2 regions of the Anaerobacillus sp. 63XJN7_4_ISO-PGPR-S23-413 genome follow, and region 2 is predicted to be linked to the other one. Evidence: predicted binding sites of a transcription regulator. Region 2 holds the regulator's gene; the other holds the start of a gene.
What was found. The regulator NrdR, encoded in region 2, represses ribonucleotide reductase genes. The targets are predictions, from matches to a motif close to AACACNATATATNGTGTT.

Region 1: AC0VYO_RS14225 (vitamin B12-dependent ribonucleotide reductase) is a predicted target of NrdR. The motif match lies at 1,669-1,686, and genes of this name have one in related genera.

Annotation. Positions count from the first base shown of each region.
Region 1 covers NZ_CM149688.1:2,688,228-2,692,645, reverse strand. Annotated here, with positions in the region: gene AC0VYO_RS14235 (rhodanese-like domain-containing protein) at 1-266, opposite strand, end outside; gene AC0VYO_RS14230 (lipoate--protein ligase family protein) at 565-1,395, shown strand; gene AC0VYO_RS14225 (vitamin B12-dependent ribonucleotide reductase) at 1,800-4,364, shown strand.
Region 2 covers NZ_CM149688.1:3,007,888-3,012,305, forward strand. Annotated here, with positions in the region: gene dnaI (primosomal protein DnaI) at 1-832, opposite strand, end outside; gene AC0VYO_RS15890 (replication initiation and membrane attachment family protein) at 848-2,194, opposite strand; gene nrdR (transcriptional regulator NrdR) at 2,268-2,726, opposite strand; gene AC0VYO_RS15900 (cytosolic protein) at 2,800-3,189, opposite strand; gene speD (adenosylmethionine decarboxylase) at 3,342-3,731, opposite strand; gene AC0VYO_RS15910 (glyceraldehyde-3-phosphate dehydrogenase) at 4,238-4,418, opposite strand, start outside.

The DNA.
Region 1 (4,418 bases), 320 kb from region 2:
ATTCCGTTGTAGTCGTACATATAAACTGGCTGATCTTTGCGGATTTCTTTAATTCGCATTTTTAGCTGACTAACAGGGATGTTTCTTGCCCCTAGAATATGGCCATTATCAAATTCGTTTGGTTCACGAACATCAATCAGTTGGGCTTTACGATAGCCGGCACGGAATTCTTCCTCCGTTAACGTTTTCAAATTCCTCTTTTGCATGTATCGAGTAATGACAACATACACAATGATCGCGACGAGTATTGCGATAATCCATTCCATAAACTTTGTTACACCCTTTCAAGTAAAATCGACAACTTTAAGTTTACACGTCTTTTCGGCTTTCCGCAAAAGAAAAAAGGAATAACTATAAAAAGAATAGGTAGTATTCAGTAATTAAATCAAATTTGTTCTAAATTAGTTGGGATAGAGGAGATTCGCCTATACTCGAAAGATCGAAAAACCAATAATGTTCAAGACATAGCTAAAATAATTGAGAGTGTTCATTGGTCATCCATTTTCTCCTCTGCTAGAATAGGGAAGGTGTTAGAAAACTGACAGTGATAAAGGAGTTCCGAAAATGAAGCAATGGGCATTTATTGATTCGGGAGAACGTTCTCCAGCTTATAACATGGCACTTGATGAAGCATTATTGAAATGGCATAGTGATGGGACTATCCCCCCTGTTATTCGATTTTACGGGTGGAATCCCCCAACACTTTCAATTGGTTATTTCCAGCGTATCGAACGTGATATTAATATGGATGCTGTAGAAAAAAATGGTCTAGGGTTTGTGAGACGCCCTACTGGTGGAAGAGCTGTCCTTCATGATCAGGAAGTGACTTATAGCGTTATTGTCTCTGAAGATTATCCAGACATGCCCTCAACCGTAACAGAAGCGTACCGGGTTATTTCAGAAGGGTTATTGATTGGTTTCAGAAAACTTGGATTGAATGCTTATTTCGCTGTTCCTGAAACGGATGCAGAGAAAGAAGAGCTACGTGCACCAAGATCGGGTGTATGTTTTGACTCTCCATCCTATTATGAACTTGTTGTAGAAGGGCGAAAAGTCGCTGGGAGCGCTCAAACCCGTCAAAAAGGTGTCATTCTCCAGCATGGATCGATTCTTCTTGACATTGATGAGGACCAATTGTTTGATTGTTTCAAATTTAAAAATGAACGGATACGTGAGCGGATGCAGCGAGGTTTTAGAAAAAAGGCTGTAGCTATTAATGCACTCCGTGAAACTCCTGTATCGATATCAGAAGCGGTTAAAGCTTTTTATGATGGTTTTCAACAGGGGCTTGATATTGAATTGGTTCCATATCAACTAACGGATGAACAAGAGTCCTTTGTTGTTCAAATAGCAGAGGAGAAATACGCTAGCAAGGAATGGAATTTTAGCAAATAAGCACCTTCGTTGGGTGCTTTTTCCTATTGACTTAACAAGAACAAATGTTCTAATCTTAATCATGGTCTGTTAACTAATTAATTTTTGTCTCCTATGTTAAAAAGGCAGAGTGTGGAAAAATGTGCAATAGACAAAATTCCTCTTTTTTCTCTATTCTTCTAATCTAACCTTTATTTATCGAGGAAAACCTTTCATTTTCACTGGATTTGAAAGTTGACAAATCGCTAAAGTATTCGCTCTTTTACTATATGTAGTATTGATTGAAGAATTCTGAACACTATATATGGTTAAAAATGATTGTCTGGTTCGTGTACATGTGCTACTATTAATCAAGACGATTTATCATAGCTACATACATCTAGAGATGCTCTTAAGTGTATAAATGTCGAAACGGAGGGGTTTATATGACAATACAAACCAATGAAAAAAGAAGATCTATTAACATTGAGCAGTTGAATAAGGATATTGAAATGTTTGCGCAGGTTCATCCGATTACAGAGGATATGCATCTAACTCACAAAGGTGTTAGTCGTCTTGTGATGCTTGACCGCTATGCATTTAAAGATACAGAGAAAAAGACATTACAAAAAGGTGATTTTGTTGTCTTAACGATTAAAGAAGATCCAAAATTTCCAGCAAGAGGTCTTGGGTATATTGAAGAATTCGATCTTCAATCTAAGAAAGCAACTGTAGCTGTTCATGAGGATTACGTTGGCGTTTTAGACACAGAAGAAGAAAGAGAATCAGGTATTATTGTCCGTTCGTTGGATGTCATAGAAAAGCCCTTGGAAGTATATTATGAGCAAATTGCTCGTCGTAATGCACGTGGTCTTGCTGATGTAGAGAAAACAGATGGGGAAAAGACATATTGGGAAGATCGTTTCTATAAAGAACTTTCATCAATGAACTTTGTTCCTGCAGGACGTGTGCTTTACGGAGCTGGAGCTGATACGGAAGTGACGTACTTTAACTGTTACGTTATGCCGTTTCCACAGGATTCAAGAGAAGGTATTTCTGAACACCGTAAACAAGTAATGGAGATTATGAGTCGAGGTGGTGGAGTAGGAACGAACGGATCTACACTTCGTCCTAGAAACACGCTTGCTAGGGGTGTGAATGGTAAATCATCAGGTTCGGTTTCATGGCTGGATGATATTGCAAAGCTGACGCATCTAGTGGAGCAAGGTGGCTCAAGACGTGGGGCCCAAATGATTATGCTCGCTGACTGGCATCCTGATATTATTGAATTTATCATTTCAAAAATGCAGAATCCACGCATTCTTCGTTTCCTTATGGAGAATACAAAGGATGAACAAATTAAGAAACTTGCAGAAGATAAGTTGAAATTCACACCGCTCTCAGAGTCGGAAAGATCTATGTACCAAAGTATCTTAAACTACCGTAGTATTCCCGGAACAGGTGGCTTTGAAGAAAAAGTGATGCAGGATGCGCAGGATAAGCTTGCAACGGGTGGAACGTATTCTGTCCACAATCCTGACTTCTTGACTGGTGCAAACATCTCGATTTGTTTAACTAAAGACTTTATGGACGCGGTTGAAAATGATTCTGAATATGAACTTCGATTCCCGGATGTAGAGAACTATACGAAAGAACAAATGGCACTTTATAATGAGAACTGGCATGAATCAGGGGATGTACGTGACTGGGAGAAGCAAGGCTTTCCAGTAAGAACTTATCGTAAGGTTCAGGCAAAAGAGCTGTGGGATTTAATTAATATTTGTGCTACTTACTCTGCAGAGCCAGGTATCTTCTTTATTGATAATGCAAATGAAAAAACAAACGCAACTTCTTACGGTCAAAAAGTTGTCGCTACTAACCCATGTGGTGAGCAACCATTAGCACCTTACTCTGTATGTAACCTAGCAGCAGTGAACCTTGCTGAGATGGCTAATAAGGAGACAAAGACTGTTGATTTCGATAAGCTGAGAGAAACGGTTGAAGTTGGCGTACGCATGCAAGATAACGTTATTGATGCCACACCTTACTTCTTAGAAGAGAATGAGAAGCAAGCTCTTGGCGAACGTCGAGTAGGACTAGGAGTAATGGGGCTACATGACCTTCTTATATACTGTGAAACAATATATGGATCAGAAGAAGGGAATAATTTAACAGATCAGATTTTTGAAACAATTGCTACAACAGCTTATCGTGCTTCTGTGGATCTTGCTAAAGAAAAGGGAAGCTTCCCTTTCCTTGAGGGTGAAACAGTTGCGGAAACAAATAGATTACGTGAAGCATTTGTTAACACAGGTTATATGCAACAAATGCCAAATGACCTACGCGACAGCATTATGGACTATGGTATACGTAATTCACATCTTCTAACAGTTGCGCCTACTGGTAGCACTGGCACGATGGTAGGGGTTTCTACCGGTCTTGAGCCTTACTTCTCTTTCTCTTATTACCGTAGTGGACGACTTGGTAAATTTATCGAAGTAAAAGCAGATATTCTTGCAGAGTACTTTGAAAGAAACCCAGAAGCTGATACAGAAAACCTTCCGGAATGGTTCGTTTCAGCAATGGAGCTCGCACCAGAAGATCATGCTGACACTCAGTGCGTTATTCAACGCTGGGTTGATAGCTCGATTTCAAAAACTGTTAATGCTCCAAAAGGGTATTCAGTGAAACAAGTGGAAGCAGTTTATGAGCGTCTATATAATGGAGGAGCCAAAGGCGGTACCGTTTATGTAGATGGTAGCCGTGATTCTCAGGTTCTAACTCTTAAAGCAGAAGAAAATTCATTTGAACAGCTTGAGTTTGAAGATGGCATGCAAGAAAAGAAGCAAGTAGTACTAGTTGACACGATTACAGATCTACGCTCTACAGACGTTACAATCGGGTCTGAAGTAGGTAATACGTGCCCTGTTTGTCGAAAGGGTCAGGTAAAGGAAATGGGTGGTTGCAATACTTGTGATAATTGTGGTGCACAGCTGAAGTGCGGACTTTAATAGCTAACTGATGTAAGGGAAGGATAGACGGAAACGTTTATCCTTCATCTTTTT
Region 2 (4,418 bases):
GGGAATAAGCTAAATGATCTTCAAGCAAAGCATAGTCCAGGTTAGATGAATACAGAGTTGGTAACCCCTCAGTCATACGATATTGTAATAAAGCTCCAAGAATATCATCTCGTACCCAACTTGAGATATTTTCCGCTCCAATATCATCAAGTATCAAGAGCGGTGTTTCTTTTAAATAATCAAGCTTTTCATCAATAGATTGATCTTGAATGGCGCTTTTCATTTGACGGAAGAAATCCGGAGTATAAATAAACTGAGAACGAACCCCTTTTTCTTTCGCCAGCTGGTTTGCAATAGCCCCGAGAATAAACGTTTTCCCTACCCCAAAACCTCCATGAATATAAAGCCCTTTAGTGGTTTCACCAGGAACGAAATCTTCTACATATTGAATCGCCGTCCCAATCGCTTCAATTCTAACAGGATCTTCATCATCCAAATCCGCGAAGGTAGCCTGAAGAATTTCTTTCGGAATATAGTAGCTTTGAATCATCTGATTACGCTTTTTGTTCTTATCATCTTCAATTCTTGTTGGACAACGGTTGTAGCGAATATCAATCACCGAACGATTAATAAATAGCTCAGGCTCGTACCCCTCCATCATATTAATGCAGTTCGAGAGACCAGGGCATCCTTCACATCGCTTTGCTTGTGTTGTATATTCATATAGTCTTGCAAGACTTCTATCAATTATTTTGTCATCGACCTCGTCATGCTCTTCAATAAATGCACGAATATCTTCATCGGCCATAATAGCCTTCTTCATCTCTTGGTACTGTTCCTGGAATTTCTTATTGCCTGGCATCTTGTTAAATGATTCCTGGATTGATTCCATTCTTGTTCACCCCGCTTATTTCTTATATTTACTTAGCATCTTTTTAAGCTGATCCTGTTTCTCAGATCGCTCCTCATGAGACATATCCGGTTCTTTTTGATCTGAAATCCATTCAGGCACTTTGTCTTTTCTAGCGGCAGGTTTCCCACGATTGGAAGAGCCTGTTTTTTTCTTGGCCGGTTGCTGAAGCTCTTTAATGGCAAGGTTCATTGCTTCTCTTACTGTCTTTACCCTTGCCCTTGCCCAGTGACTCGCAAACTTTTCTACATAATTCTTCGATAACTTCTTATCCTGCGTTTCTAGAATGAAATCAAGTAAGACATTCATAACACCAGGAGTCAGCTTTTGTTCATCCATTATTCGCTCCACAAGCTTCATATCTGCTTCAGAAGGTTTTCCCCCTTCAGCTGCCCGCTGAAGAATATCATATGGCGTCATCTGTTCATATCTCTGCGCCGCTTTCTCTTCTTCTGTCTCAGGTTCTTTCTTATGAAACTCTTGTAAAGAAACAGGTTGACTTCTATATTGGAGAGCAGGCACTTTGCCACGATTTTCAAGCGCGAACCAACTGCTTACTTCCTTGCGCAGTAGATCATCAGAAAGTTCGTCATGGTGAATTGCAGCTTGTTCCACAATCCGGCCCATTTCATATGGTTCAATTTTATACACAAAAGCAAGTCGCTCAATCGTTTTCTTAACAGACTCTGTAAACATTTTCTCAGTGACAATCATATCAGAAATGTGCTGCTTCATCATATCGAAGTCGAATTGCGAAGAAGTAAAAACAAGGCCTTTATTTTCATCACGTTTCTCTATCGTTACTTCCTCTTCTACTTCGCTCATACCAGTCATTTCAGACGGGTGAAGAGAATCGTATACTTCATTAAATGATGCAGTCACGTCACTATACTCAGCTAGATCTGCCTTTTCCACTGTGAAGTGCTTTTTTAGATCATTGTATCGATTACGTCCTAATCGATTGAATAAATAAATATTCAGTACGCCATCATTGAAGAAGCGTTCCGGTGTGAGAGGAGCTTGCAATTCATAAGTAAAATGTCTAGGATCTCCACTGTCTTTTACATATGTTTTCAACAGGCCAATTCCTTCTAATTTACGTCTCTCTTCAAGTACTCTCTTCAAATCCCATCTCATCATAAGTAGCAAATTATGATGAGTCATTGTTGTAACAAAATGATTCTGCTGCTCATGAGCACTCCAGAGAGTCATATAAAGACTGTAGGCCGGAGCCCCGATTAAAGGTTGATATAACAATGTTAGTACTCTTCGATCATACTCGTGCAAAAGTCCGGATGCTTCAATCTGAAGCGTATCAACAGGAAGAAGTTCTTTCCAATGCATATGCTTCACCTTTGTATTCCTCATAATTTTTGAAACCGTACAAAAAAAGAGCTTACGCGAAGCTCCCCCTTTGTTATTCTGCTCTGTTAATTAATTCTTTTAATTCGCGGATAAAGACATTAATATCTTTAAATTGACGATAGACAGAAGCAAATCGAACATAAGCAACTTCATCAACCTTTGCCAGCTGATCCATAACAAGCTCTCCCACAACATCACTACTGATCTCGGAAGCTCCCTGATTACGAAGATCACGTTCGATTTCATTAACAATTGTTTCTAGAGTTTCAAGTGGAACAGGCCTTTTTTCACAGGCTTTAATTAAACCTCTAAGAATTTTATCCCTGCTAAACTCTTCTCTAGTTCCTTCTTTTTTCACTACAATAAGCGGTATTTCTTCAACTGTTTCAAATGTCGTAAATCGATACGTACACGATTCACACTCACGGCGCCTACGAATCGAACGGCCCTCGTGAACCGGCCGAGAATCAAGCACCCTTGTACCATTGTGATTGCAGTTGGGACAACGCATAAGATCATCTCCACTAAACGAACAAGATTTCTACTACTATTTTAGCATAAAATGTGTCATGACACACCTACCCTTAAAACTGCTCAGAAATCCCTGTTCCGATTAACGTAAGTTTCTTTTTTAAATCATTATAAATGGTTGCAATGACTTTCTTACTGTATCCGAAATCAACTGGAAGTGGCGTCTCTGTTGAAACAGAGAAATCAACGGCAGTTCTATAAGCACGAACCGTGACAACTGTTACAACAATAAGGGCCTTTTTAGGACCTTTCACTTGAAAAACAAATTCTCCACGCTCCGGAGAATTCGTAACGATTTCACCTTTATAGTGTTGTTGAAGGACGGCTTTCGCTTCTGTAAAAGCCTGTTCCTTTGTCGCTTTAAAATAATGGGTTTTAAGAGCATCATTCGGATGTCTTTCCCCAGTTTCAGAACGGTTGCTAAAAAATTCTTTTATTCCCACCCCAGGTCCTCCTCTATTTTTTTTAAGAATAGCAATAAATGACTGATAAATCAATCACATTGAAAGGAATAGGACCGATAGGAAAAGCGAGATGTCTTCTTAGTGAATATAAAAAAAGAGTGCACTGAGCACCCTTTTCAATCATTGTATTATTATGAAGTAAACGCTGACTGTTCTTCTCTAACTTTAGGTTTGACCGGACCCATGCCTCGAGGAAGTTCAATGTTTTCTCGTGAATCTGCACCGAGAGCATCAGCAATATAGTTAGCCGCAACGTTCGGATCAAGATCTCCACAAGTATATACATCAATACTTGCATAACCATGTTCAGGAAAACTGTGAATCGTTAAGTGTGATTCAGAAATAATAACAACACCACTAACGCCTTGTGGAGCGAATTTATGAAATGCAACTTCACGAACCTCAGCACCGGACTTAAGAGCAGCTTCAACAAATGTTTCTTCAATAAATTTCATGTTGTTTAATTTTTCAATGTCACAGCCCCATAGTTCAGCAATGACGTGACGACCCATTGTATCCATAGCAAAATTCCCCCTTTAAATTTACTCATGCATTGATTAGCATGCGGTATCGAAAATCCACCACGGGGGAAAGTTAGTCCGATGAGGTCCTAACCCTTTAAGTAGTTTTCAATGCCAAATTGCTATAAAAGAAGTTCACGAAAAATAGTATAAGGCTTTTAAAATAGATTTGCAAGAATAAATTAAAGAACCTTTTTGTTAGTTCGTCGTTATTGAGCATTAAAGCTCATTATATTCTTATATGACTAATTTTATCCTATTAACTGTAGTATGATTCAATCATTCAAATATATTTGGTTTATCGTTAACTGCTCCTTTAACTAAGATGTGAATTTCACGAGTACTATCATTACGTTATTTTACATACCGACTATATTAACGAGCCTTGTTGATTTTTGTAGTATTTACGCGCTGTGTCAACCCATTGATTCGAACAAAAATCGAGCTATCAATAACACAAGCTTATAAAAAAAGAAGCGGTGATATACCGCCTCTTCTCCCACTTTCTATACGATTGCTTTCAATCTCTCGGGTATTCTTTCTCCCACATACTTCGCCATATCAACAACTCGGCATGAGTAACCCCACTCATTATCGTACCAGGCAAGGACCTTTACTTTCTTATTCTCAACGACCATTGTAGAAAGTCCATCGACAATCGATGAATGATCATTTCCGTTGTAATCA